4 regions of the Pseudomonas sp. PVC-3-1 genome follow, and region 1 is predicted to be linked to each of the others. Evidence: predicted binding sites of a transcription regulator. Region 1 holds the regulator's gene; each other region holds the start of a gene.
The links. Region 1 encodes sigma-54, which starts transcription at its own class of promoters, with help from an activator protein. Its sites were predicted from a motif close to ANTGGCATNNANNTTGCTNT; they were not measured.
Positions count from the first base shown of each region.

Region 1 (7,052 bases):
GTCTTCCTGCTCGCCCTCGGCAGCGAGATGCAGATTGGTGCCCTTGCCGGCGGCCAGCATCATCACGGCCATGATGCTCTTGCCGTCTACCGTGCTCTCGGGGTTGCGGCCCACGCGAACCTGACAGGGGAAACGCCCTGCGACGCCGACGAATTTGGCCGCCGCACGGGCGTGCAGGCCAAGCTTGTTGATGATGGTGACTTCGAGGGCGGGCATCGCGAGGGGCTGTCCTTTTGTTGTCTGTCGCTGCTTAGCTCAGGTCGCGGTGGCGAATCTGCACGTTGGTGAGGCTTTCCTTGAGGGCTTGGCCGATCCGCTCGGCCAGGTAGGTCGAGCGGTGCTGGCCACCGGTACAGCCGATGGCGATGGTGACATAGGCCCGGTTGCTCGCGGCGAAGCGCGGCAGCCATTTGTTCAGGTAGCCGAGGATATCCTGGTACATCTCCTCGACATCAGGTTGCGCCGCCAGGTATTCCTGGACTTCAACATCGAGCCCGGTGTGCTCGCGCAACTCGGGCTTCCAGTAGGGGTTGGGCAGGCAGCGCACGTCGAACACCAGGTCGGCGTCCACCGGCATGCCGCGCTTGAAGCCGAAGGATTCGACCAGGAAGGCGGTGCCCAGTTCGGGCTTGTTCAGTAGGCGCAGCTTGAGCACGTCGCGCAGCTGATAGAGGTTCAGGTTGGTGGTGTTGAGCTTGAGATCGGCCAGATCGGCAATCGGCGCCAGCAGGTGCGATTCGTCGGCGATGGCTTCGGCCAGCGAACGACTGTCGCTGGTCAGCGGGTGGCGGCGGCGAGTCTCGGAAAAGCGTTTGAGCAGCGTTTCGTCATCGGCATCGAGGTACAGCACGTCGCACTGGATGTGCTTGTCGCGGGCTTCCTGCAACAGCTCGGGGAAGCGCTGCAGCTGGCTGGGCAGGTTGCGAGCGTCGATGGAGACGGCGACCTGGGGGTGCAGCAGTTCGGTGTGCAGCAGCGCGCGCTGGGCCAGGTCCGGGAGGAGGCTGGCCGGCAGGTTGTCGATGCAGTAGAAACCGTTGTCCTCGAGCACGTTGAGCGCGGTGCTCTTGCCCGAGCCGGATCTTCCACTGACGATGATCAGGCGCATGATCAGTGCCCGTTGTTCTGGAAGTCCACGACGATCCGGTACAGGTCCTCGCCGTTGGCGGCGTGACGCAGGCGGTCGCGGACGTCGGAGCGGTCGAGCATGGAGGCGATCTGCCGCAGCAGTTCCAGGTGCTCCTCGGTGGCCGCTTCCGGCACCAGCAGCACGAACACCAGATCCACCGGCGCACCGTCGAGGGCGTCGAAGTCTACCGGGTGGTCAAGGTGCAGGATGGCGCTGATCGGCGACTGGCAGCCGGGGAGGCGGCAGTGCGGAATGGCGATGCCATTGCCGAAGCCGGTGGAGCCCAGGCGTTCCCGGGCCACCAGGCTGTCGAAGATGTCTTGGGAATCGAAACCCGGCAGCTCGCGAGCCACCAGGTTGGCGATTTGTTCGAGGACACGTTTCTTGCTGCCTCCCGGCACGTTCACGAGGGAACGGCCGGGGGTCAGGATTTGCTCAAGTCGGATCATAGGGAGGGGTTAACGGACGCCAACACCTTGCTGGCGTTCGAGGTATTTTTCCTTGTGCTTGATCAGTTGGCGGTCGAGCTTGTCGGTGAGCAGGTCGATGGCCGCGTACATGTCTTCATGTTCGGCGCAGGCCACCACTTCGCCACCGGCGATGTGGAGGGTGGCTTCAATTTTCTGCTTCAGCTTCTCGACCTCCATGATGACCTGAACATTGGTGATCTTGTCGAAGTGGCGCTCCAGTCGGCCAAGTTTCTCGCCGACATAGTCGCGCAGGGCGTCGGTCACATCCAGTTGATGTCCACTGATGTTGACTTGCATACCGCTTTCTCCTTATTGCCCGTGTGTAAGTGGCAGGTTATGGGGCCTGCCGCCGGAACACCTTGGCGTGGATCAACGTCACACCAGTCGCTTGCGCTCGCTCGAGGGAGAGATTCCTAGGGACTCCCGGTACTTGGCGACGGTACGACGTGCCACTTGAATGCCCTGTGCCTCCAGTAAACCAGCGATCTTGCTGTCACTCAATGGCTTTTTCGGACTTTCCGCCGCGACCAGTTTCTTGATGATTGCGCGGATCGCGGTGGACGAGCACTCGCCGCCTTCGGAGGTGCTGACGTGGCTGGAGAAGAAATACTTCAGCTCGAAGATGCCACGCGGCGTGTGCATGAATTTCTGCGTGGTGACACGGGAGATGGTCGATTCGTGCATGCCCACCGCCTCGGCGATGTCGTGCAGGACCAGCGGCTTCATCGCCTCTTCGCCGTATTCCAGGAAGCCGCGCTGGTGCTCGACGATCTGCGTCGCCACCTTCATCAGCGTTTCGTTGCGGCTCTGCAGGCTCTTGATGAACCAGCGCGCTTCCTGCAGCTGGTTGCGCATGAAGGTGTTGTCGGCGCTGGAGTCGGCGCGGCGTACCAGGCCCGCATACTGCGAGTTGACGCGCAGGCGCGGCACCGCTTCCTGGTTCAGCTCCACCAGCCAGCGCTCGTTGTGTTTGCGCACGATGACATCCGGGACCACGTATTCGGCTTCGCCGGATTCGATCTGCGAGCCCGGGCGCGGATGCAGCGACTGAATCAGCTCGATGGTCTCGCGCAGCTCGTCTTCCTTGAGCTTCATGCGGCGCATCAGTTGGCTGTAGTCGCGGCTGCCGAGCAGGTCCAGGTGATCACTGACCAGACGGATAGCCTCGGCCAGCAGGTAAGTCTTGGTGGGCAGCTGGCGCAGCTGCAGCAGCAGGCACTCGCGCAGGTTGCGTGCACCGACGCCAGCGGGTTCGAGCTGCTGTACGCGGCGCAGCACGACTTCCACTTCGTCCATCTCCACGCCCAGTTCCGGATCGATGGAGGCGAGGATGTCGTCGAGGGACTCGTCGAGGTAACCGTCGTCCGTGATGCCGTCGATGATGCTCAGGGCGATCAGGCGGTCGGTATCGGACATCGGCAGGAGGTTGAGCTGCCACAGCAGATGGCTCTGCAGGCTTTCGCCGGCTGAGGTGCGGGAGGTGAAGTCCCACTCGTCGTCATCGTTACTGGGCAGGCTGCTGGCGCTGGTCTGGTAGATGTCTTCCCAGGCAGTGTCTACAGGCAGCTCGTTGGGGATGCGCTCGGCCCACTGGTCCTCATCGAGGCTGTCGGCATTGGGCGTTGTGCTTTCCTGGAAATTGTCCTGGGAGCTGCTGGTGGTGCCGTTGGCGCCTGACTCGGCGCCGTCCGCCATGGGGTCGCTGTTGTCGTAATCCTCGCCTTCTTCCTGGCGCTCCAGCATCGGGTTGGACTCCAGGGCTTCCTGGATTTCCTGTTGGAGGTCCAGCGTGGAGAGCTGGAGCAGTCGGATGGCCTGTTGCAGCTGCGGGGTCATCGTCAGCTGCTGGCCCATCTTTAGGACTAGCGATGGTTTCATGGCTGGAACTAGGCACCTTGTTCGCTGGCGCGAAGCGCGCCATATCCACGACTACGGACACCGGGGTGCCGCGAGGAAGCAAATTATATGCCTGAGTTTGGACGCTTTGCCTAGGGGCTGTCGACCTTTCGTTACAACCCGGTTGCGCCCGGGCAGGACAGGCAGCCGAATGCATCGCGGAACGGCCGACGAGCCGCGCCACGCGCAGGGAAGAGGTGGAGCTGCCACGCCCTGGGAAGGGCGCGGCGCAGGGCCTTAGAGGCGGAACTCGTGGCCCAGGTAGACTTCCTTCACCAGGTCGTTGGCGAGGATGCTCTCGGCGCTGCCTTCGGCGATCAGTTGGCCGTCGTTGACGATATACGCCGTTTCGCAGATATCCAGGGTCTCGCGGACGTTGTGGTCGGTGATCAGCACACCGATGCCCTTGGCCTTGAGGTGATGGATGATCTGCTTGATGTCCCCCACGGAAATGGGGTCAACGCCGGCGAAGGGTTCGTCCAGCAGGATGAACTTCGGCGAACTGGCCAGGGCGCGGGCGATTTCTACGCGGCGACGCTCACCGCCGGACAGACTCATGCCAAGGTTGTCGCGGATGTGGTGGATGTGGAACTCCTCGAGCAGGCCCTCCAGGGCTTCCTGGCGGCCGGCGCGATCGAGGTCGCTGCGGGTTTCCAGGATGGCACCGATGTTGTCCGCCACCGACAGCTTGCGGAAGATCGAGGCTTCCTGCGGCAGGTAGCCGATGCCGGCGCGCGCGCGGCCGTGCATGGGCAGGTGGGTGACGTCCTGCTCGTCGATGCGCACCACGCCCTGATCGGCGCGAACCAGGCCGACGATCATGTAGAAGCAGGTGGTCTTGCCCGCTCCGTTGGGGCCGAGCAGGCCGACGATCTGCCCGCTCTCGATGCTCATGCTGACGTCGCGGACGACTTGCCGGCTCTTGTAGCTCTTGGCGAGGTGCTGGGCGGTTAGCGTAGCCATTACTGCGCTTGATCCTGCTTTTTCTTGGGCTGGATGACCATGTCGATACGCGGGCGCGGCGTGGTCACCTGGGAGCCGGTGGCACGGCCTGCGTTGACGATCTGGCGCTGGGTGTCGTAGACGATCTTTTCGCCTTCGAAGGTGTTGCCTTCCTGGATTACCTTGGCCTGGTCGATCAGTACGACGCGGTTCTGCGTGACGAAGTACTGGATCGTCAAGCCGTAGGCCTGGGTGATCTGCTTGTCCGGCGCCGGCTTCTGTTCGAAGTAGGCGGGCTTGCCGACCGAGGTTACGACCTCGATCTCGCCGTCCTTGTTCTGCTTGAGCGTAACGGTGTTGCCAGTCAGCTTCATGCTGCCCTGGGTTACCACCACGTCGCCGCGATAGACAGCAACGCCCTGCTTGTCATCCAGTTCGGCGCTGTCGGCCTGGACACGGATCGGCTGTTCCCGGTCGGTGGGAAGAGCCCAGGCGGCAGCGCTGCCAATGGCGGCGGCGAGGCTGAAAAGAAGGGGGAGGGTGTTAACGAGCCTCATGCTGACCTCTTACGTTGGACAGCAGGAGCATCCGGCTGTCTTTCAGATACGCCTTCATGCCAACTGCCGTGGTCACACCGTTGGGTTCGGTGATCTTCACGGGCTGGTCAGTCTGCGCATAGTCCTTGTCTGGGAACACCGTCATGCGCGAGGTGTTGAGCAGGAGCGTGCGTTGCTGCGCGTCGGTGCGCGCAACACGCACGTCATCGATCAGCTCGACCTGCTTGCCTTCGGGGGCCACTTCGGCGCGAACGCTCTGGACATGCCACGGCTGAGGCTCGTTCTCCCGGTGGAAGAAGAGGTCGGGCGTGGTGACCAGGGTCACGTCGGTTGCTTTCAGGTGTTCGAGTTTGTCGGCGGTCATCTCGTAGGCGAGGGAACCGTCGAGGCGGTATTGAACGCTCTTGGCATTCACCACATAGAAGTCGATCGCGTCGCTGGTCTGCGACTTGAGTTGCCGCTCGTTGAAGTCCAGGCGCACGTTCCAGTAATAGCCGAGGGCGATCAGCAGGATGGTGATCAGGGCGAGCAACAGCTTCTGTTGGAAAGTCTTGGGCATGTTCGGCTCTAGAGGTACGCGTTCTGGGCAGCTTCGAGGTTGCCCTGGGCGCGCAGGATCAGTTCGCAGAACTCGCGGGCGGCACCTTCGCCGCCACGGGCCTGGGTCACACCGTCGGCATGCTGGCGCACGAAGGCGTCGCCGCTGGAGACCGCCATGCCCAATCCGGCACGGCGAATGGCCGGCAGATCGGGCAGATCGTCACCCAGGTACGCGACTTCTTCATAGCCTAGACCCAGTTCGGCAAGCAACTCGTCCAGGGCGACCAGCTTGTCCTCGCGGCCCTGGAACAGGTGGTTGATGCCCAGGTTCTTCGCCCGGCGCTCGACCACCGGGCTCGAGCGGCCGGTGATGATCGCGGTGCGCACGCCCGTGGCCATGAGCATCTTGATGCCTTGGCCGTCGAGGGTGTTGAAGGTCTTGAACTCGCCGCCGTCAGGCAGGAAGTAGAGCTTGCCGTCGGTGAGCACGCCGTCTACGTCGAATACCGCCAGGCGGACCGCTTTCGCGCGTTGCAGCAGGTCGGCAGTCATTCAGATGACTCCCGCACGGGTCAGGTCGTGGACATGGAGGACGCCGACCGGGTGGTCCTTGTCGTCGACCACGACCAGTACGTTGATCTTGTGGTCGTCCATGATCTTCAGGGCTTCGGCGGCGAGCATGTCCGGGCGGGCAGTCTTGCCGTGCACGGTCATGACCTGGTCGATGCTCACCTGGCGCACGTCCAGGCCCTTGTCCAGGGTGCGGCGCAGGTCGCCGTCGGTGAAGACGCCGGCCAGCTTGCCGTCGTCTCCGAGGATGACGGTCATGCCCAGGCCCTTGCGGGTCATTTCCAGCAGCGCGCCGCTGAGCGACGTGCCGGGGGAAACCTGCGGCAATGCTTCACCCACGTGCATGATGTTTTCCACTTTCAGCAACAATCGACGGCCCAGTGCGCCGCCCGGATGCGAGAAAGCGAAGTCCTCGGCGGTGAAGCCGCGGGCTTCCAGCAGGGCGATGGCGAGCGCATCACCGATCACCAGGGAAACCGTGGTGGAGGAGGTCGGCGCGAGGTTCAGCGAGCAGGCTTCGTGCTCGACGCTGGCGTCCAGGTTGACCGCGGCGGCCTTGGCCAGCGGCGACTCGGCGTTGCCGGTCATGCTGATCAGGGTAATGCCCAGGCGCTTGATCAGCGGCAGCAGGGTGACGATTTCCGCGGTGGAGCCGGAATTGGACAGGGCCAGGACGACGTCGTCCTTGGTGATCATGCCCATGTCGCCGTGGCTGGCCTCGGCTGGATGTACGAAGAAGGACGGCGTGCCGGTGCTGGCCAGGGTGGCGGCGATCTTGCGGGCGATATGGCCGGATTTGCCCATGCCGACCACGACGACGCGGCCCTTGCAGTCGAGCAGCAGCTCGCAGGCCAGGGAAAAATCGGCGCCGATGCGCGGCAGCAGGGCGTCCACCGAGTCACGCTCGAGGCGGATGGTGCGCTGTGCCGACTGGATGAAATCGTGTTT
Region 1 is NZ_CM172023.1:6,295,210-6,302,261, reverse strand. It holds gene AC2T4A_RS29060 (HPr family phosphocarrier protein) at 1-216, opposite strand, end outside; gene rapZ (RNase adapter RapZ) at 251-1,108, opposite strand; gene ptsN (PTS IIA-like nitrogen regulatory protein PtsN) at 1,111-1,578, opposite strand; gene hpf (ribosome hibernation-promoting factor, HPF/YfiA family) at 1,588-1,896, opposite strand; gene AC2T4A_RS29040 (RNA polymerase factor sigma-54) at 1,975-3,477, opposite strand; gene lptB (LPS export ABC transporter ATP-binding protein) at 3,733-4,458, opposite strand; gene lptA (lipopolysaccharide transport periplasmic protein LptA) at 4,458-4,994, opposite strand; gene lptC (LPS export ABC transporter periplasmic protein LptC) at 4,981-5,553, opposite strand; gene AC2T4A_RS29020 (KdsC family phosphatase) at 5,562-6,086, opposite strand; gene AC2T4A_RS29015 (KpsF/GutQ family sugar-phosphate isomerase) at 6,087-7,052, opposite strand, start outside.

Region 2 (7,052 bases), 950 kb from region 1:
CCTCGCCGATGGGCATCGCGCGCAGCACTTCGAACTTCTCCGGGGTCAGGTTCGCAACCACCGAGCTGCGCACCATGGGCGCGACGCTTTCCAGCTTCTTGCGCTCCTGCTCGGCCTTGGCCTGCAGCACCAGATCGATCACGAAGTAGTGTTCGCGGTCTTCGCCACGGGAGCTGACGATGATCTTCTCCACCGGCACGAAGAGGTATTCGGCGCTTTCCTGCTCCTCCTCTTCCTTGGCTTCTTCCTTGCCGCCGTCCTTGTCGGCAACCGCAGCCGCCGGGGCAAGGCTGGCGGCCTTGATCATCCTGTAGTTGACGAACACGCCGCCCAGCACGACGGCGATATTCACGATGAGCATCAGTAGAACGAGACGCGGCGTGGACATGGGGTTTCTCGAAAAATCCTGTGGGAATGCGGGCCGCTGAGGGCCTACACGGTAATCAGTACGTCGCTGTCGCCACGCGGCGCGGCACCCTCGCTCGCCTGCGTATCACGCGGGTTGGCGGCGACCGCGAGCTGTTCCTCGGCGAGGCGCTGGCGGTTCTGCTGGCCCTGTTGGCCGGACTGCGAATCGGACGAGACCTGCACGTTGACTTGCAGGAAGTTCTGCCCGACCAGCTCCTGGCGCAGGCGCTCGCTGGTGTTCTGCAGCAGACGCACGACGTCGCCATTGCTGGCCGATATCTGCACGTTGAGCTGGCCGGCCTCATGCCGCACGAGAATCTCCAGGGCGCCCAGCTCCGGGGGATCGAGGCGGATCGTGGCGTTCTGCACGCGCTGGCCGAGTTGCAGTTCGACGTTGTCGCGCAGGGCACTGACCATCTGCTCGCCCCAGTGGGCATCGTTGTTGCCCTTGAGGTGCAGCGGCTTGTCGAACAACGGCGTCGCCGGCGCGCTGGGCGCGGGCGGTGCACCGATGTCAGCCGCCGGAAGTCGATGCTCGAGCGCTACCGCCGGCAGTTGCGGCGCGGCGGATTCCGGCCCCTGGGCACTGGCGGCCAGGTGCTGTTGCAGCAGGGTCTGTGCCTGGCTCTGGGTTGCCTCGCGGGGGGCCGGCAGCGTGGCCTTGGCCGGCTCTTCGGAGAGCTCGGCGGGTGGCAGCAGCATGTCTTCCGGCTTCACCGCGGCAGGCGCTGGCTGGGCGGAAGAATCGATGGACTGGGTAGCGAACCCGGATACCTGCGCGGCAGTCTGCGCCGGCGGATTGTCCCGCGCCTGCACCACCAGCCCGGCCTGGCTGAGCATGCCGGCCAGCCAGTTCTCTGCACCGGAGGGTGAGGCCTGCTCGGTTTGCCGGCCCTGTGCATCGCTGTCGCGGGTTTCGGCGGGCAGCTCTTCGGGCAGCACCGGCCGCACAGTGCCGGGCTGTTGCACAGGCTCATCGACCTGCGCGGTATCGAACTGCGCGAGGAAGGACTGCACCGTAATGCTCCGCTCACCGGCATTCGATTGCGCCGGTTGCTGGTCGCGGAAGCTGGCAACGCCGGGGGCATCGCGGCGCGAATCCTGCGGGCGAGCCTCGGCCACCGGAGCTGCATCGCGGCTGGCAGTGGGCAGGGATTGGGTCGGTAGCTGGATCACGGTCTATCGACCCTCCTGGTACGTGTCCACCTGCATGTACGCCGAGCGTCCCTCGGCGTATTCCAGGTGCGAGAGCAGGAGGCGGCGCAAGCGCTCGCACTCCTCGGCGCAGGCCTGCGACGCCTGCTCGTGCAGGCGCTTCAAATGCTTCCTGGCCAGCAGCACGTCGGCCGCCAGCCCGGTCTGCGACGACATCGCCACCAGTTGCGCGCGGATCGCCAGGTCAACCTGTCCCATGGCTTTCCAGTCCTTGCGCTGCAGCGCCGAGCCGAGCCGTTCGTAAAGCTCGAGCAGGCGCCGGCGATCATCCACGTGCGGCACTCACGCCCTCCCAGCCCTCGCGCAGGATGCCCAGCAGGCGCACCACTTCGTCGATGCCGGCGACGTCCAGCGACACGCTGACGTCGGAGAGCCGGTAGATGCAGTAGTCGTAGAGGCGCGCCAGGCCCTGCACGGTCTCGCCGCCGTTCTCGTAGTCGAGCGCGCCATTCAGGCCGTTGAGAATGTTCAGGCACTTCTCCAGGGAGCGGCCCTTCTGCTGGTAGCGCTTGTGCTCGATGTGCCCGCGGGCGCGGGCCAGTTCGTCGAGCAGGCCGTCGAACAGCACCAGCACCAGTTCGTAGGGCGAGGACGAGGCGGCCTTGGACTCCAGGTCGATCATCCGGTAGCTGTCGTAGCTTTCGTTCATGCCGTAGGCGCTCATCCGAACATCCCGCTGGTCTGGTCCATCGACTGCATGGTCTGCATCATCGAGGTGTATTGCTTGAGGTAGCGCGCGTAGTAGGTGTCGTACTGCTTCTGCAGGTTGTCGTAGTCATCGTCGACGCGGCGCAGGCTGTTGTTCAGGGCGTCCTTGCGGTTCTTCATGACGCCATTGGTGCTGTTGGTGTACACCGCGACGCCCTTGTCCAGGCTGTCGAGCAGGTTGCCCTTGCCCATGAACAGCTTGTCCAGGGCCTCGGGATCGCTGGCGATGGCCTTCTCGAAACGGGTCGCATCGAGGGTCAGCTTGCCGCTGCGGTCGGCACTGATGCCCAGGGTGATCAGGTTGGCGCCGCCGAAGCTGGTACGAACCATCTGGTTCAGTGCGTTCTCGATGGCGCGCACGCTGGAGTCGCCGGCCAAGGCGCCACGGGAATTGCCGTTCTGGTCGCCGGCGGCGGTCAGGCTGTCGATGGTGCTGGCCAGTGCGTTGAAGGCGTCGATGAAGGTCTGCACCTTCTTCTTGGTTTCGCTCTGGTCCTGGGCGACGGTCAGGCGGATGGCCTGTTCGCCGGATTTCTGCGCCTGGGTGAAGGTAGCGCTGACGCCGTCGATGATGTTGTCGAAGGTGTTGCTGGCGTTGGTCAGCAGCATGCCGTTCTCGCCACCCAGGCGGACGCGTGCATCCTGCGCCTTGGAGAGTTCCTGCGGATTGCCCATGGCGTTCTCGAAGGCGCTGTTGGCGCTGTCGGTGCCGCTCAGCGACAGGCTGATGGCGTTCTCCGCGCCGGACTTCTCGGCGCCCAGCACCAGCGATACCTGGCCGTTGCTGCGTACCAGGGTGGCCTTCACGCCGGTGTTGTCGGTGGCCTTGTTGATCGCCGCGGCCAGCTCGTCCAGCGAGTTGCTGCCGTCGCCGTCGGTGTCGATCTTGCTCAGGTCGATATCGAAGGACTTGCCGTTCTGGGTCAGGGTCAGGGTGCCCTGGGTGTCGATATCGCCGGCCTGCAGGCCGGAGAAGGACAGCTGGTGGCTGGTGGCGAGCTGCTCGACGAAGAAGTCGTAGCTGCCGGGCACGGCGTTCTTGTCCACCTTGGCGGTGAGGTAGCCGTCCTTGCTGGTGGTGGCGCTGTTGACCAGCATGCTGGTGTTGCTGCCGGTCACGCCCTGCAGGCTTTTCACCGCCGAGGAGAAGGTCTTGAGCGCCGACTCCAGGGAGGTCACTGCGGTCAGCTGGGACTGGTACGAGGACTTGTTGCGGTCAGCCTTGTTCAGGCCGTTCTGCACTTCGTACGTGGCCAGCTGCTGGGCCATGCTTTTGACGTAATCGGAATCTATGGTCGCCATCTGAATCCACCTCTTTCATCCCGGCAGAGCAATTACGGTGCCAATGCCGGGAGGCCCGTCGCACGGGGCTTTGCGGGTTGACCAGGGAGAAGTCCAACTTCCGCCCGGCGTGGTTTGGCGCGCAGCGGGAAGCGGCATTTCCGCCTGCCGGGCACGCGCCCTGATGCAGAGGAAGGGCGACCGTGGAGAGGGATTCGTTAAGGGGATTTGGCGGGGTGTTTTTGCGGGGGACGGGAGGTTGGGTGCCGTGCGGTTCGCGAGCAAGGACTAGGCGTCCCCCTCGGTCCTACAGGGGAGCGCGCTCGTTGTAGGAGCGAGCTTGCTCGCGAACAATGTCCAGCCCAAAGGCGCTCGTCAGTAAGGCTGCCGCGAATACACCGGCTGTTCGCGCGGATCACCCATCAGTTGGCTGAGGATGTCGTGGTGCATCGCCAGCAGCTTGCCGTTGCGTTCGTTGAGGCGCTTGCACTGGGCGGTGAGCTGGCCCAGTTGCTGCCACTCCTGCTGCAGTTCCTCGCGGTGCGGCGGCTTGTAGTTGGACAGCAGCGTGCGCATGCCGTCGGCGTCCATCGGCAGGTGGAAGGCGCGCAGCACGCGGCTGCGGCGCTGGGCGCGGCCCGCGACGGAGTCGAGCAGCGCCTGGATGTCCGGGTTCAGCGCTTCGATCTGCGCGCTGTCCCGCGCCAGCAGGTGGCGGTACAGCTCCTGCAGGCGGTCGCGCAGCGCCAGGCAGTCGCGGCCATCCTGCTGGATGTCCTGCTCGATCACCTGCAGCAGCCGCGCGCGCTGGGTCATGCGTCGCTGCCGCGATGGTAGGAGAGGATGCTGGTGGCGAGCACGCTGGTGTCGTTCTGCAGTTCGCCATTCATCAGCGCGCGGCGGATCTGGGCAACGCGGCTCTGGTCCACGTCCGGCATGGCGCGCAGGGTTTCCTGCATTTCGTCCAGGCGCAGCGAATCGTTGACCGGCGCGCTCGCGCTGGTCTCGGCCACCGGGGCGGCACGCTCGCTGCGTGCGCTCTTGGCGGACTCGCTGGTGGCCAGCGCAACGCTGGTCAGTTGCCGGGTGATTTCCATGGTGTGTATCCGAGTATTTTTTGGGCTTTCCCTCAGAGGGCGACCGCCCCGGAGGAAAACTTAAATGCCATAGCGCGAGTTCACCAAACAGCCGGCGGATGTCACCCCCGCGCCCGCCACCAGGACTGCGCGGCGAGGCCATCCTGGATTTTCTGTTCCTGCTGCGCAAGTTGCAGCTGCCATTGGCCGACCTTGGCCTCGATCACCTGGGCCAGCACCTTCTCGCTGCGCATGGCCGCCATCAGCTCGCCCTGGATGCGCGCCAGGGTCTGCTCGGCGACCTCCAGCTCGCGGCGCTGCAACTGCAGCATCTTGTGCAGGGTCGCCTTGTACTGCTGCTGGTTGTGCCGCTGCAGCGGCGTGCTGGTGGCCACGCTGAAGCCGCACAGGCGATCCAGCCCGGTGATGTTGTTGCGGTAACGCTGGCAGAGATTCTGCTGGTAGTTCACCCGCCCCAACAGCTCGCGGACCTTGCCGCCGCGCACGTCGGCCAGGCGCCCGAGCATGTCGATCTGCGCCTTCATCAGCGGCTCCCGACGATGCTTTGCAGGGTGGCGACGCTGTTGCCCAGCTCGGCGCCGTCGGCCGTTTCCTGGCGCAGGTAGCGCTCCAGCATGGGCGCCAGCTGCACGGCCCGGTCGGTCTTCACATCCATGCCCGGTGTATAGCCGCCCAGCGGAATCAGCTCCTTGATGCGCTCATAGGTGCCACTGAACTCCTTGAACTGGCGCGCCGCGGAGAGATGCACCGGGTCCGCCACCTGGCTCATGCAACGGCTGACCGAGGCGCCGATGTCGATGGCCGGGTAGTGCCCGACGTCCGCCAGCCGGCGCGACAGCACGATGTGCCCGTCGAGGATGGCGCGAGCGCAGTCGACGATCGGGTCCTGGTGATCATCGCCCTCCGCCAGCACGGTGTAGATGGCGCTCAGGCTGCCCGTCTCGCCCTCGCCATTGCCGGCACTTTCCACCAGCTCCGGGAGCAGGCCGAACACCGACGGTGGATAGCCCTTGGTGGCCGGCGGCTCGCCCAGCGCCAGGGCGATCTCGCGCTGGGCCATGGCGTAGCGGGTCAGCGAATCCACCAGCAGCAGCACGTCCTTGCCCTGGTCACGGAAATACGCAGCGATGCTGTGGCAAAGCTCGGTGGCCTTCAGGCGCATCAGCGGCGATTCATTGGCAGGCGCCACCACCACCACGGCTTTCTGCAAGCCTTCCGGGCCGAGGGAATGCAGGATGAATTCCTGCACCTCGCGGCCGCGCTCGCCGATCAACCCGACCACCACCACGTCGGCCTTGGTCTGCCGGGTGATCATCCCCAGCAGCACGCTCTTGCCCACGCCGCTGCCGGCAAACAGGCCGACGCGCTGGCCCTTGCCCAGGGTCAGCAGGCCGTTGATGGCGCGCACGCCGACATCCAGCGGTTCGGACACCGGGCGCCGGCGCAGTGGGTTCACCTGCGGCAACTCGGTGGGCAACGGGTGGCGACCGGCAAGCTTGCCGAGGCCGTCCAGGGGTTCGCCGAGGCCGTTGACCACGCGCCCCAGCCAGGAATGATCGATGTGCAGCACGGCTTCGTCCGGCGCCGGGAAGACCCGCGAGCCGGAGGTCAGGCCGACGGGTTTCTTGAAGGGCATGAGGTAGGTGATGTCACGGTTGAAGCCGACCACCTGCGCCTCCAGGCGCTCGCCGTCGGCGACTTCCACGTAGCAGCGCTGGCCGGTCATGCGCCGGCAGCCGAGGCTCTCCAGCAGCAGGCCGGAGACCCGTACCAGGCGACCGCTGACCCGCGCCAGCTGGACCGAGTCCAGTGAGCGCAGCGCTTCTTCGAGCTTGAAGCCGTCGCCCAGGGCCATGTCAGTCTTCGTCCTGCAGGTGCGCGCTCAGGGCTTCCATGCAGCTGTCCAGACGCTGCTGACAGCCGATGTCGGCTTCGGCCTGGGCAGTGACGACGCGGCACTCGCCCAGCGCCAGGCGCTCGTCCGGCACCAGTCGCCACTTGGCGGCGCGCTCGGGGTTCAGCTCGCGGATGCGCGCGCATTCTTCCGGGTTGAGCAGGATCTGCACATCGCCTTGCTCACCCGGCATGGCGGCGAGGGCTTCCTCGGCGAGGGTCAGCAGTTGCGTCGGGTTGAGTGTCAGCTCGACACGGATGACCTGCTTCGCCACCTTCTGCACCAGCTCCAGCAGCTCCTTCTGGCGGCTGCGCTGGAAGGCCTGGTGGTATTCGCCAAAGGCCTCGACGGCGGCCTGCAGCGGTGCGCTGGCTTCGTCGAATACCTGCCGTCCAAGCGCGCGGCCTTCCTCGCGCCCCTTGCGCAGGCCGTCCTGGCGACCAGCCTCG
Region 2 is NZ_CM172023.1:718,748-725,799, forward strand. It holds gene AC2T4A_RS03480 (flagellar basal body-associated FliL family protein) at 1-388, opposite strand, end outside; gene AC2T4A_RS03485 (flagellar hook-length control protein FliK) at 433-1,584, opposite strand; gene AC2T4A_RS03490 (hypothetical protein) at 1,588-1,905, opposite strand; gene fliS (flagellar export chaperone FliS) at 1,889-2,287, opposite strand; gene fliD (flagellar filament capping protein FliD) at 2,284-3,633, opposite strand; gene flgN (flagellar export chaperone FlgN) at 3,988-4,428, opposite strand; gene flgM (flagellar biosynthesis anti-sigma factor FlgM) at 4,425-4,709, opposite strand; gene AC2T4A_RS03515 (flagellar FliJ family protein) at 4,811-5,233, opposite strand; gene fliI (flagellar protein export ATPase FliI) at 5,233-6,564, opposite strand; gene fliH (flagellar assembly protein FliH) at 6,566-7,052, opposite strand, start outside.
Region 2: fliD (flagellar filament capping protein FliD) is a predicted target of sigma-54. The motif match lies at 3,659-3,678, and genes of this name have one in related genera.

Region 3 (7,052 bases), 3.1 Mb from region 1:
GTCTGTTGCCGTGGATCGGCTTCTGGCTGGTGCTGCGGGTCGCCATCGGCCTGGGGATGATGTGCCAGTACATGGTCATTGAGAGCTGGCTCAACGAACAGGCCGAGGCGCGCCAGCGCGGGCTGGTGTTCGCCGGCTACATGGTCGCCTCGTACCTGGGGCTGGTGCTCGGCCAATTGGTGCTGGTGGTGCATCCGGGGCTGGGCCCGGAGCTGCCGATGCTGATCGCACTATGTTTCGCGATGTCGCTGATCCCGGTGGCGATCACGCACAAGGTCCACCCCGCGCCGTTGCGCCCGGCGCCGCTGGAGCCGCGCTTCTTCATCAAGCGGGTGCCGCAGTCGCTGACCACGGTACTGGTGTCCGGGTTGGTGATCGGCTCCTTCTACGGTTTGGCGCCGCTCTACGCGGTGCGCCAGGGGTTGAGTACGGAGGAGATCGGCCTGTTCATGGGCGGCTGCATCTTCGCTGGGCTGGTGGTGCAATGGCCTCTGGGCTGGCTGTCGGACCGCTACGACCGTGCGGCGCTGATCCGTAATGCTGCGATTCTCTTGCTGGTGGTCGCATTGCCGCTGGCCCTGCTGCCGATGTTGCCGCTGCCGCCAATGACGCTGGCCTGGTTGCTGCCGCTGGGCTTCGTGGTCTGCCTGGTGCAGTTCACGCTGTACCCGCTGGCGGTGGCGTTTTCCAACGACCACGTCGAAGGCGAGCACCGCGTCTCCCTCACTGCCATGTTGCTGGTGACCTTCGGTGTCGGCGCCTGTATCGGCCCGCTGGCGGCCGGCGCGCTGATGAAAGCTTTCGGCGCCAACATGCTCTACGCGTTCGTCTGCGCCTGTTCGCTGATCCTGATCTGGCGCGTGCACCCGGAGAAAGTCAGCGGCGTGCACCGGGTCGACGAAGCACCGGTCAAGCACGTTGCCACGCCCGATAGCCTGGCCTCTTCGCCGCTGTCCGCCGCGCTCGACCCGCGGGTAGCCGAAGCCGCCGTGGAGGAGCAGATGAAAGGCAACGACAGCAGTGCGCCTGCACCTGATGCGGCAGCGGAAGCAGAGGAAGAAAGCCGGCCTGCGTGAGGCCGCAGGGGAAGGGCGGCAAGCGTTTGCCGCCCGGGACGAACTAGAACAGCTCGTCTTTCTCGAATCGCCGGGCTTCGCGTTGCAGCTGGTAGACGAAGCGCTCGATGTTGCGCTGCGCCAGGCCGCTCATTTGATGAAAGCGTACGCCGGCAAAGCTGTAGCCGACCTTTTCCTCGAAATGCACGTGGCGCAGTTCGACTTCCATGGTCAGGGCGCCGAAGGGCAGGCGCGCGGTGAATTCCTCATAGACCTGGCCGGGCTGCAGGCGCTCGACTGCGTTGCCTTCCAGGCGAATCTTGCAGCCAGTGGCGGAGATGTCGATCAGGTTGCCCTTGAGCGGCGATTTCAGCTTGCTGCCACCGATCTCCACGGCCACCGGCTGGCCTTGGCCGACAGGGGCGCGGAAGGCATTGCGGCGCTGGTGGTAAAGCATCTCGGCCGGTACGGGAAGCCAGTAGCAGCGGGCGCCGTCGATTTCGGAGAAGAAAGCGTTCTGGGTGCATTCCCAGGCGATGCGCACGCCTTCGTGGAAGGCTTCGATGCGGAACTGTTCGCCGTTCTGCAGGTAGCGTTCGCCGTCGTTGGGAATGAGTTCGTCGAGGGCGACGATATTGCGGTCGCGGTTGATCTCGACGACGAAGCTCTGGAAGCGCTGGCTGCGCCCTTCGAAGGTGACAACCAGGGGATCGTGACTGTCCATCAGCATTTTCAGGCTGGAGTGGATCTCCACCGGAGCTTTCAACACCTTCGGTGGTTGAGGGCCATTTTCCTCGACGAACAGATTGGACACGGTCCGCGGGTCTCCATTGTGTTTGTTATGAGTCTTGCACGGGGCAGGGCGTGTGATGGCATTTTGCCCGAGGGCGGGCAGTCAGACCAGTGCTGATCGCTGCGATCAGCCTGAGGCTCAGGCCTGGCTGAGCGGGCGCTGGCGACTGCTCTGGGTCGAGCCGCCATGGCGATCGTAGAGACTGGGAGTGTCCTGGCCGCGCAGGATATCGAGCAGGCGCCCGGTGCTGGCCTGGCCGGCGCGGATGACCTTGCCGTTGCGCTGGTTGGCTTCCTGGCACTGGTCGAGGAGGGCGGCGAGCTCGTCGCCACGCGCCAGCAATTCGTTGTTGCCGCTGGCCTGGGCGAGCTGGGCGAGACCCTCGCGGTCGATGCTCACGCCGGCCTGCTGCAGCGCCAGGCTGCGTTCGCGACCATTGCGCTCGAGCTGCTGGAGCAGCGGCAGCTTGCGATCGAGCAGCTTCTGCAGCTGGGCCAGGTCGCGCACCTGCAGCGCCTGGAACTCGTCTTCGATCAGCTGCAGCAGCGCGGTGGCTGCTTCGATGTCGCCATGGATCAGGGAAAGCAGGGCGTCAGACATCTTGGGCTCGGCGTTCTACGAGGGTGGTCCAGCGCGAGTCGGCTCAGCGCTGGGATTCGAAATCGAGCAGCTTGCTGGCGACTTTCTGGCTGTCGACCTGATAGCTGCCGTCAGCGATGGCCGCCTTGATGCGAGCCACTTTTTCATTGTCGACCACGGGCTGATCCTTCAGTTGATCGCTCACTTTCTGCAGCTGCTGCGCGGTATCGCTGAGCTGCACCGATTCGCCGCTCTTGGCCGGGGCGTTGACGGGGGGCTCGGCGGCGGCTTCGCTGCGACCGCTCTGGGCGGCACCGCTACGGCCAGTGCTGACTGGCGTAGTGGCCGGGTTCAGCCGGTTGAAGTCGATAACCATGTTGGAAACCTCTGGAGGTATTGGACGCTTGCCAAGCTTTTCGGCCGTCTTGAGAGAAACTTTAGGCCGAATTTTCGTGCGCCCGAACACATTTCGCGCACCACAGAGACCATCATGCCAGAAACGGCCTCGAACCGCAGGGCTACAGGGTGACCTCGACCGTGCCTGGCTCGATCACCCGAGCCTTGACGATACGCTGCGAGCGCAGGTTGCGCACGCGGATCTGCTCGCCGGGCACGCCGTCGGACAGCGCCTCGCCGGGCATCAGCACATTGATGGCGCTGGTGCGGGCGCGGATCACCACCTGCTCGCCCTTGCGCACGGCGGCGGCCTGCTCGAGAAAGATCGGGGCCAGCACCTGATCGTTCACCGTGGAGCGCTTGAGCTTCTGGCCCAGGGCGCGTTCGGGGTCGGTCAGGTAGCCCTGGGTCAATGCGCCGACGTCGCGCTCGACGACGCTGATGTCGGCGGCTTCGATGACGTGGTCGCGCTTGAGTGGCTGAGTGGTGACGACCACTGGGCGGAAAAGCTTGACCGTGGCCGGCACGAAGACGGTCCAGGGCGAGCTGCCGTCGCAGCGCACGCGCACGGTGACCCGACCAACGGGCTGCGCCGGGCTTTCCAACGCCTGCGTCAGGTCCTTGTCGCACTGTGCCAGGCGCAGGCGGGGGTCGATGCGTGCGACTTCGATGTCGTAGCGCGCGTCTATGCCGGAAGTCTGCAGATAATCTTCCACCTTGAACTCAAGAAAGCCCTGGGTGGAGCCGATAAGGATTTCAGGCGCGGTGAAGCCTTCCGCCCCAGCCGGGGAGAGGGTCAGCGCACCCGTCATGCCGAGCAGCGCAGCCACCAGGGCGCGCGCGGGTCTCAGCTGTCGGAAAAATGTCGTTGCTTGCTTCATGCAACGATCCAAGCAATGGTCATGCCGTCTTCGTGAGTCGGGGCGGCGTTGCGTGCACAGGAGGCTCAATGGCCGGAGTCATGGATTCGGTCAACCAGCGTACGCAGCTGGTTGGCCAGAATCGTCTCGAACTGCTGCTGTTCCGCTTGAACGGCAGCCAGCTGTACGGGATCAACGTGTTCAAGGTGAAGGAGGTGCTGCAATGCCCCCGCCTGACCGTGATGCCCAAGTCCAGCCAGGTGGTGCGCGGGGTGGCGAATATCCGCGGGGGCACCATCCCGATCCTTGATCTGGCGCTGGCGACGGGGCGTCATGCCCTGCGGGATGTCGCCAACAGCTTCGTGATCATCACCGAGTACAACACCAAGGTGCAGGGTTTCCTCGTGCACTCGGTGGAGCGCATCGTCAACATGAACTGGGAGTCGATCCATCCGCCACCCAAGGGGACCGGCCGTGATCACTACCTGACGGCGGTGACGCGGGTGGACAATCAGTTGGTGGAAATCATCGACGTGGAGAAGATCCTCGCCGAAGTGGCCCCGACCTCGGAGGACATCTCCGAAGGCGTGCTGGATGCCGACACCCAGGCCCGAGCGGTCAGCAAGCGCGTGCTGGTGGTGGACGATTCCTCGGTGGCGCGCAAGCAACTGGTGCGTTGCCTGGAGACGGTCGGCGTGGAAGTGCTGGCGCTCAACGATGGCCGCCAGGCGCTGGATTACCTGCACCAGATGGTGGAGGCCGGCGGGCATCCTGGCAGCGATCTGCTGATGGTGATCTCGGATATCGAGATGCCGGAAATGGACGGCTACACGCTCACGGCGGAAATCCGGCACGACCCGCGCATGCAGGATCTGCACATTCTCCTGCATACTTCGTTGTCCGGGGTGTTCAACCAGGCCATGGTGAAGAAGGTCGGCGCTGACGACTTCCTCGCCAAGTTCCGTCCCGATGACCTGGCGGCCCGCGTGTCGGACCGCATCAAGGCAGTGGATGGCGCGACGGCCTGATCCGTTGTGATGAAGTGCGGGTGGCGCCGGTGCCGCCCGCATCGTCTATGGTTTTTTGAGCACCGGTCAGGCAGTTGTCGCCGTAGTCGCGTCGGCAGCCGCCCACGAGCAAAGAGGTTTATCTGTGACATCCACCAATTCTGAATTCGAGCTGTTCCGGGATTTCCTGGAGAAGACCTGCGGCATCCTCCTGGGCGCCAACAAGCAGTACCTGGTCTCCAGCCGCTTGAACAAGTTGATGGAGCAGCAGGGCATCAAGTCCCTGGGCGAACTGGTACAGAAGATTCAGATGCGCAGTCAGCTGCGCGAACAGGTGGTCGACGCGATGACCACCAACGAGACCCTCTGGTTTCGCGATACCTATCCGTTTGAAGTCCTGAAGAACCGCGTGCTGCCGGAGATGATCAAGGCTGCACCCGGCCAGCGCCTGCGCATCTGGTCCGCGGCCTGTTCCTCGGGACAGGAGCCGTACTCGCTGTCGATGTCGATCGACGAGTTCGAACGCACCAACCTCGGCCAGTTGAAGGCAGGCGTGCAGATCGTCGCCACCGACCTCTCTGGCTCCATGCTCACCGCCTGCAAGGCCGGCGAGTACGACAGCCTGGCCATCGGCCGCGGCCTGTCGCAGGAGCGTCTGGCCCGCTACTTCGATCAGAAGACGCCGGGGCGCTGGACGGTGAAGCCGGCGATCAAGAGCCGCGTGGAGTTCCGCGCGCTGAACCTGCTGGACAGCTACGCGACCCTGGGCAAGTTCGACATGGTGTTCTGCCGCAACGTGCTGATCTATTTCTCGGCCGAGGTGAAGCGCGACATCCTCCTGCGCATCCATGCCACGCTCAAGCCCGGCGGCTACCTGTTCCTCGGTGCTTCCGAAGCGCTCAACGCGCTGCCGGACCATTACCAGATGGTTCAGTGCAGCCCAGGGATCATCTACAAGGCCAAGTAACCGGCCGCAGCCCCGCCTGTTCGGGCGGGGTTCCTGCTTCCGCATTCGCATTCATTCGATTGCCGATCATTCGATTGCCGACGGAGTCGGCACCTGCGAGATACGCTTGCGCTCTGGCGTGCTCTAACCCTCTCCCTTTGGAGCGGGGCGCGCAGCCAGGGGGGGGAAGGAATGGGCACCGAGTTACCGGAAGAAAGCCCGTTGCTTCCTCGTATGGTTCCGCTGCCATAGAAGCGGGCTCCGTCTGCAATTTGCCGTGTATCCGCTTCGCATGTTCTTTCTGTAGGAGCGAGCTTGCTCGCGAACGAACTCCGTCGAGTGGCCAGGTTCGCGAGCAAGCTCGCTCCTGCAAATAAGCTCCAGGCAAGCGCGGCAAGCTTGCCGCCTTGCCCGAAGCGGCAAGGAAAGCGCTTGCCGCTTTGCCGCTGTTTGCCGCCCCTTGCCGCTCTTCTGTTTCCTTCAAGCCATTGAAATTAAAGGGTATGCGGTTTTGGCACGCGCCTTGCTGAAGTGTTGGCAAGCCCACACCGGCAAACAGGTTCGCGACCATGAGCATCAGCTTCGACAAAGCCCTCGGCATCCACCAGCAAGCACTGAGCTTCCGCTCCCAGCGCGCGGAAGTCCTGGCCAATAACCTGGCCAACGCCGACACGCCCAACTACAAGGCCCGCGATCTGGATTTCGCCTCGGTACTGGCGGCCCAGTCGGACAAGATGAAGAACGGCACCTTCAGCACCACGCTGACCAATGCCCATCACATCGAGGCCGACGGTTTCGGCATCGGTGACGAATCGCTCAAGTATCGCAACCCGACCCAACCGTCGATCGATCAGAACACCGTCGATGAACAGATCGAACAGTCCAACTACGCGGAAAACTCCGTGCAGTTCCAGGCCTCGTTCACCTTCCTCAACAGCAAGTTCAAAGGGCTGATGAACGCCCTGCGCGGGGAGTAATCGCCATGTCGCTCGCCAGTGTCTTCAACATCGCCGGTACCGGCATGAGTGCCCAGACCACCCGTCTGAACACCACCGCGTCGAACATCGCCAACGCCGAGACCGTTTCCTCCAGCGTGGACCAGACCTACCGCGCCCGCCATCCGGTGTTCGCCACCATGTTCCAGCAGGCTCAGGGCGGCGGCGACCAGGGCTCGCTGTTCGGCGAGACCGACCAGGCCGGCTCCGGCGTACAGGTGCTGGGCGTGGTAGAGGACAAGAGCTCGCTGGTACCGCGCTACGAGCCGAACCACCCGGCTGCCGACAAGGACGGCTACGTCTATTACCCGAACGTCAACGTGGTGGAGGAAATGGCCGACATGATCTCCGCCAGCCGCTCGTTCCAGACCAACGCGGAAATGATGAATACCGCCAAGCAGATGATGCAGAAGGTCCTGAC
Region 3 is NZ_CM172023.1:2,907,294-2,914,345, forward strand. It holds gene AC2T4A_RS13635 (MFS transporter) at 1-1,076, shown strand, start outside; gene AC2T4A_RS13640 (flagellar brake protein) at 1,120-1,869, opposite strand; gene AC2T4A_RS13645 (flagella synthesis protein FlgN) at 1,987-2,448, opposite strand; gene flgM (flagellar biosynthesis anti-sigma factor FlgM) at 2,492-2,803, opposite strand; gene flgA (flagellar basal body P-ring formation chaperone FlgA) at 2,946-3,635, opposite strand; gene AC2T4A_RS13660 (chemotaxis protein CheV) at 3,773-4,711, shown strand; gene cheR (protein-glutamate O-methyltransferase CheR) at 4,836-5,657, shown strand; gene flgB (flagellar basal body rod protein FlgB) at 6,206-6,613, shown strand; gene flgC (flagellar basal body rod protein FlgC) at 6,619-7,052, shown strand, end outside.
Region 3: flgA (flagellar basal body P-ring formation chaperone FlgA) is a predicted target of sigma-54. The motif match lies at 3,714-3,733, and genes of this name have one in related genera.

Region 4 (7,052 bases), 1.5 Mb from region 1:
CGCCGCTCCAGACGGAGCGGCGGGGCTTTTTCATGTCACGTCAGATATCAGATAGGGCGGCTGCCGTATTTGCTATCCGGCTTCTTGGGCGGGTCGGCCACCACGTTCGGCTCGATCTCCTGCACCTTGCCGCCGCGAGTGAGGAACTCCTCCATCGCACGGGCCAGTGCATCACGATCCTTCTGCTTGGCTTCGACCGAGGGCAGTTCCTCTTCTTCCGCAGCGGCCTTGGCTTTCTTGCCACCGCCCTTGGGAGAAGGGGCTTCATCCCCATCGCCGCTGTCTGCTTCGGCGTCGCTGTCGTCCGCTGCGGCGAGTTCCTCGCCATCGTCCTCGTCAGCGCCGTCCAGCTCGTCCTGTTCCAGTTCTTCGTCGCTCATTATTCAACCTCTGTGGTGCTGCAAAGCACGTTAGTTATAGCCCAGCTGCGCGCTTTGACGAACGCCGCCGGAAAAAATTCATACAAGCTCGCCCTGCCAGGTCGCCACTATGCTGCGCGGGCCGCCGTGGTCACGGTGCTCACCCAGATAGATACCTTGCCAGGTACCCATTGCCAAGCCTCCCCCCTGTATCGGCAGCGTCAGCTGACAGCCCAGCAGGCTCGACTTGAAATGCGCCGGAAGGTCGTCGGGACCTTCGTAGTCATGTTCATAGCCACTCTCGCCCTGGGGCGCCAGGCGATTGAAGAATCGCTCGAAATCGCGGCGCACCGAGGGGTCGGCATTTTCGTTGACCGTCAGCGAGGCGGAGGTGTGCTGCAACAGCAGGTGCAGCAGGCCAACCCGGCATTCCGACAGCTCCGGCAGCGCAGCCAGGATCTCCTCGGTGATCAGGTGGAAGCCTCGCGGGCGAGGGCGCAGGGTGATGGATTTCTGCTGCCACATGGCGCGCTCTCCTCCTTCTCGGACGGTGATGCGCGCGCATTCTAGCGTGCTGATCGAAAAAGCAAAGGGCGCCCGAGGGCGCCCTTCGTCGAACTTGCGCGAACCCTTACAGGTTGTAGCCGCGTTCGTTGTGCAGGGAGAGGTCCAGACCCACGGTTTCCTCTTCCTCGGTGACGCGCAGACCCATGACCAGGTCCAGGACCTTGAGGATCACGAAGCTGACGATACCGGTGTAGACGATGGTGAAGGCCACGCCCTTGAACTGGGTGAACAGCTGCGCGCCGATGTCGGTCACGGTGCCGAAGCCACCCAGGGCGGGAGCTGCGAACACGCCGGTGAGCAGCGCGCCGACGATACCGCCGACAGCATGCACGCCGAAAGCGTCCAGGGAATCGTCGTAGCCGACGGCACGCTTGAGGCTGGTGGCGGCGAAGAAGCAGATCACGCCGGCAGCCAGGCCGATCACGATGGCGCCCATCGGGCCGCAGGTGCCAGCGGCCGGAGTGACGGCAACCAGGCCGGCAACCACGCCGGAAGCGATACCCAGGGCGCTCGGCTTACCGTGAGTGATCCACTCGGCGAACATCCAGCCCAGGGCGGCGGCGGCGGTGGCGATCTGGGTGACCAGCATGGCCATGCCGGCGGTGCCGTTGGCGGCAGCGGCGGAACCGGCGTTGAAGCCGAACCAGCCCACCCACAGCAGCGCAGCGCCGATCAGGGTGTAGCCCAGGTTGTGCGGCGCCATGGCAGCGGTCGGGTAGCCCTTGCGCTTGCCCAGCACGATGCACGCCACCAGGCCTGCGATACCGGCGTTGATGTGCACCACGGTGCCGCCAGCGAAGTCCAGCACGCCCCAGTCCCACAGCAGGCCGCCGTCACCGCTCCAGACCATGTGGGCGATCGGTGCGTAGACCAGGGTGAACCACAGCGCGGTGAAGATCAGCATGGCCGAGAACTTCATGCGCTCGGCGAAGGCGCCGACGATCAGGGCCGGGGTGATGATCGCGAAGGTCATCTGGAACATCACGAAGATGCTTTCCGGGAACAGCGCGGCGGCGGAAGTCAGGCCGGTGCTGGTCAGGCCGCTGAGGAAGGCCTTGTCCAGGCCGCCGACGAAGGAAGCGAAGTTGACCACGCCCTTCTCCATACCGACGGTATCGAAGGCCAGGCTGTAGCCGTAGACGACCCAGAGGATGCTGATCAGCGCGGTGATCGCGAAGCACTGCATCATGATCGACAGGACGTTCTTGGCGCGCACCATGCCGCCGTAGAACAGGGCCAGGCCGGGGATGGTCATCAGCAGCACCAAGGCACTGGAAATCAGCATCCAGGCGGTGTCACCGCTGTTCAGGACAGGGGCCGCTGCCTCGTCAGCCAAGGCCAGACCGGGCATTGCGAGGGGCAATAGGGCGCCTAGCCCTGCGTATTTGCGCAGAGTCATTGTTGTTTCTCCTGGGGCGTGGGGTTCGGTGTGGGCTTGGCTTAGATCGCGTCGGTGCCGGTTTCGCCGGTACGGATACGAATGGCCTGTTCCAGATTTACGACAAAGATCTTGCCGTCACCGATCTTCCCGGTGTTGGCGGCCTTGGTGATGGCTTCGATAACACGATCCAGCTGGTCATCGGCAATGGCGACGTCGATCTTCACCTTCGGCAGGAAATCGACAACGTATTCCGCGCCACGGTACAGCTCGGTGTGACCCTTCTGCCGGCCGAAGCCTTTGACTTCGGTCACAGTGATGCCCTGCACGCCGATCTCGGACAGCGACTCACGAACGTCGTCCAGCTTGAACGGCTTGATGATGGCTGTGACTAGCTTCATGTAACTCTCTCCCGTGTTTTGGTGGACCCGCCCCAGGAAGAACGAACCCGGAGACAAGTCTAAGCGCAGTGTCTGGCTTTTGTAATGCGCCGGCCGCCCTACCTCAGCACTCCGACTGCCTTGTTCGAAGCGATCCACCGCCTCGCCTGCCGCACCGGAACTGCCTCGGTGCACGCCATGTATGCCCCAAAGCATGAAGCTTGCCAGTTCGTGGAAATGCCCGTGACATCAGGCACTTGGCCAGAATCCGGGGTTTCTGGCGATTAGCCAGCGCGGCTTTGGCGCACCGAAAGCGCGCACGGCGAGCGGGCACACTGCTCAAAAAGCGTGCAACCCCGGACGCCGCAGCCGTCGCCGGCTGCGTGATAGACTGCGCTCTGATTCAATCCGGAACCCATGAACCATGCTGCCGCCCAAAGCCTTCCTCGATGCCATCAGCCAACAAGCCGGACGCCTGTTCGGTGGCGAATCGCCCCTGCCGAAGGCCGAGCTGGAAGCCCAGTTCAAGGTTCTGATGCAGAGCGCCTTCAGCAAGCTCGACCTGGTCAGCCGCGACGAATTCGACAGCCAGATGGTTGTCCTCGCCCGTACCCGCGCCCGCCTCGAGGCGCTGGAAGCCAAGGTCGCGGAGATGGAAGCCAAGCTCTCGCCGCCTGCCGACACCGCCGCCCCCACCGAATAACGCACATCGGGCGGGCGGCATGCGATCAAGGAGTGATCCATGTCCCTCGCCATCGTCCATAGTCGTGCCCAGGTCGGCGTGGAAGCACCCGGCGTTACTGTCGAGGCGCACCTTGCCAACGGCCTGCCTTCGCTGACCCTGGTCGGTCTGCCCGAAGGCGCAGTGAAGGAGAGCAAGGACCGCGTCCGCAGCGCCCTGCTCAACGCCGGCTTCGATTTCCCCAATCGCAGAATTACCCTGAATCTCGCCCCGGCTGATTTGCCGAAGGACGGCGGGCGTTTCGACCTGGCCATCGCGCTGGGCATCCTGGCCGCCAGCGGCCAACTGGCGGATGCTGCCGGGCTGGATGAGCTGGAATGCCTGGGTGAACTGGCGCTGTCCGGCACCTTGCGGCCGGTTCCCGGCGTACTGCCCGCTGCGCTGGCTGCCCGCGCCGCCGGGCGCGCCCTGGTGGTGCCGAAGGAGAACGCTGAAGAAGCCAGCCTCGCCAGCGGCCTGACTGTCTACGCCGTTGGCCACCTGCTGGAGCTGGCCGCGCACTTCAGCGGCCAGGAGCGCCTGCGTCCCTACGAAGCCAACGGCCTGCTGCGCGCCACACAGCCCTACCCCGACCTCGCCGAAGTGCAGGGCCAGACCGCCGCCAAGCGGGCCCTGCTGGTCGCCGCCGCCGGGGCACACAACCTGCTGTTCAGCGGGCCGCCCGGCACCGGCAAGACACTGCTCGCCAGCCGCCTGCCGGGCCTGATGCCGCCGCTGGACGAAGACGAGGCGCTGCAGGTGGCGGCGATTCACTCCGTCGCCGGGCGCGGGCCGTTGACCCACTGGCCACAGCGCCCCTTCCGTCAGCCACACCACACCGCTTCCGCGCCAGCACTGGTCGGTGGCGGCAGTCGCCCGCAGCCGGGGGAAATCACCCTGGCGCACGAAGGCGTGCTGTTCCTCGATGAGCTACCGGAGTTCGATCGCAAGGTATTGGAAGTCCTGCGCGAGCCGCTGGAAGGCGGCGAGATCGTCATCGCCCGCGCCAATGGCCGCGTGCGCTTCCCGGCGCGCTTTCAGCTGGTCGCGGCAATGAACCCCCTGCCCCTGTGGCTACCTTGGCGACCCCAGCGGCCGCTGCCGCTGCTCGCCGGAGCAGATCCAGCGCTACCGGGCCAAGCTCTCCGGCCCATTGCTGGACCGCATCGACCTGCACCTGACTGTCAGCCGCGAAAGCACCAGCCTCGCCCCCAGCGGAGCCACTACCAGCAGCGCCGAACTGGCCACGCAGGTGGCGGCCGCGCGCCAGCGCCAATTAACTCGTCAGGGCTGCGCCAACGCTTTTCTCACCCTGAAGAAAATGCACCAATATTGTGCATTGAATGCGGAAGACCAGGCCTGGCTGGAGAAGGCCGGCGAGCGCCTGAACCTGTCACTGCGCGCCCTGCACCGGATTCTCAAGGTCGCCCGCACCCTCGCCGACCTGCAGCAGGCGGAGCACATCGCCCGCCCGCACCTGGCCGAAGCGCTGCAATACCGCGCGGGGCATTAGCCCTCAGTTACGGCCAGGAGATTCAGTTCAACCGTCGCATTCTTCGGCAACTGCCAGACGCCCACCGAAGTGCGCGTGTGCACGCCGGCCGCGCCCAGCACCTCGTACAGCACGGCCGAAGCGCCGTCGGCTACTTCGCTCTGCTGCATGAAGTGCTCCGCCGACTGCACGAACACGTTGAGCTGGAGCACCTTGCGGACTCGGTCGAGGTCGCCCAGCGCCTGCCGCAGCAGCGCCAGCGCCCGCATCACGCAAACCTTCGCGGCCAACTGGGCATCGCCCAGCGACACCTCGCTGCCCGCCCGGCCGGTGACGACGACCACATCGCCCACCCGTGGAATCTGCCCACTGAGGTGCACCTGGTTGCCGTCGATAAGGAAAGGCACGTAGTTACCGCCGATCTTCATTTCACCGCTGAAGTCATAGCCGAGTTCGGCGGCAATCCGTTCAAACGCGGCAGCGCGTGTTTCGCTCATAGGCACTCCCTGGTGGGTCAGTTTCTGATCAGCAGCGCCAGAAGGGCCGCATCGCTTCCAGCTTCGCCTGCTCGCGGCTGATGCCGATGTCGCGCAGTTGCTCGTCGGAAAGCTCCAGCAACTGCTTGCGGGTACGCACGCGGCGCCAGAACTGCTGCCAGCGGTTCTCGCCACTTTCACGCGGGGCCACGCGGGCGCCAGGGAGTTCCAGCAGTTCCTGTTGGTAAAGGGTCAGCCGCACATCGCTCAGGCCGCTCATGTCGTCGCTCCTCCAGTCGGTTTCTCCGGACGTGGGACTAGAGTGGCGAATCGGGAAAAATCATTACAGATTCAACACAGTGAAGTTTTTTCCATACAGACACAGGAAAAATCCTTCTGAATGGCGTATTTTTTCCCGATCTGTACTGCATTCTGCCGAGTCGATCCGGCACGGGAGACCTGTCATGAAACGCTACGCGCAGCTGGCCGCTACCCTCGGTGAACGCATCGAACAGGGCCTGTACCGTCCCGGCGATCGCCTGCCCTCGGTGCGCGCGCTGAGCGAGGAGCACGGCGTCAGCATCAGCACCGTGCAGCAGGCCTACCGCGTGCTGGAGGATGACGGACTGGTGGAGCCGCGCCCCAAGTCCGGCTACTTCGTACCCGAACGCCGCGAGTTGCCGCCGATGCCGGCGATGACCCGTCCGGCGCAGCGGCCGGTAGAAGTGTCGCAGTGGGACCAGGTACTGGAACAGGTGAGACGCGCGCCGGGGGGTGATTTCGTCCAGCTCGGACGCGGTACGCCGGACATCGCCAGCCCGTCGCTCAAGCCGCTGCAACGCGCCATGGTGCACGCTGCACGCCGGACCGACCTGCAAAGTCTCGGTTACGAAGGCATCCAGGGATCGCTGCCGCTGCGCGAGCAGATCGCCCGGCTGATGCTGGATTCCGGCTGCCAGGTGCCGCCCAGCGAAATCGTCATCACCACCGGCTGCCAGGAAGCGCTGGCCATCACCCTGCGCGCGATCTGCGAGCCGGGCGACATCATCGCCATCGACTCGCCGAGCTTCCACGGCGCCATGCAGGCGCTCAAGGCGTACGGCCTGAAGGCGCTGGAAATCCCCACCGACCCCACCAACGGCATCAGCCTGGAAGCGCTGGAGCTGGCCATGGAACAGTGGCCGGTGAAGCTGATCCTGCTCACCCCCAACTGCAACAACCCGCTGGGCTACATCATGCCCGACGCCCGCAAGCGCGCCCTGCTCACGCTGGCGGCGCGCTACGACGTGCCGATCCTCGAGGACGACGTCTACGGCGAACTGGCCTACGCCTACCCGCGTCCGCGCAGCATCAAGTCCTTCGACACCGACGACCGCGTGCTGCTGGCCAGTTCCTTTTCCAAGACCGTGGCGCCCGGGCTGCGCACCGGCTGGGTGGTGCCGGGGCGGTACCTGGATCGCATCCTCCACTTCAAGTACATCGCCAGCGGTACCTGCGCGCCGCAGCCGCAGATGGCCCTGGCCGAGTTCGTCGGCGGCGGTCACTACGAGCCCCACATCCGCCGCATGCGCGCGCAGTACCAGCGCCACCGCGACCTGATGACCGAATGGGTCGGCCGCTATTTCCCCGAGGGCGCACGCGTCACCCGGCCGCGCGGCGGCTTCATGCTCTGGGTCGAG
Region 4 is NZ_CM172023.1:1,275,509-1,282,560, reverse strand. It holds gene sutA (transcriptional regulator SutA) at 48-380, opposite strand; gene AC2T4A_RS06065 (secondary thiamine-phosphate synthase enzyme YjbQ) at 459-884, opposite strand; gene AC2T4A_RS06060 (ammonium transporter) at 991-2,325, opposite strand; gene glnK (P-II family nitrogen regulator) at 2,367-2,705, opposite strand; gene AC2T4A_RS06050 (accessory factor UbiK family protein) at 3,109-3,387, shown strand; partial or broken gene AC2T4A_RS06045 (YifB family Mg chelatase-like AAA ATPase) at 3,427-4,918, shown strand; gene AC2T4A_RS06040 (RidA family protein) at 4,915-5,394, opposite strand; gene AC2T4A_RS06035 (DUF1127 domain-containing protein) at 5,423-5,653, opposite strand; gene AC2T4A_RS06030 (aminotransferase-like domain-containing protein) at 5,838-7,052, shown strand, end outside.
Region 4: glnK (P-II family nitrogen regulator) is a predicted target of sigma-54. The motif match lies at 2,894-2,913, and genes of this name have one in related genera.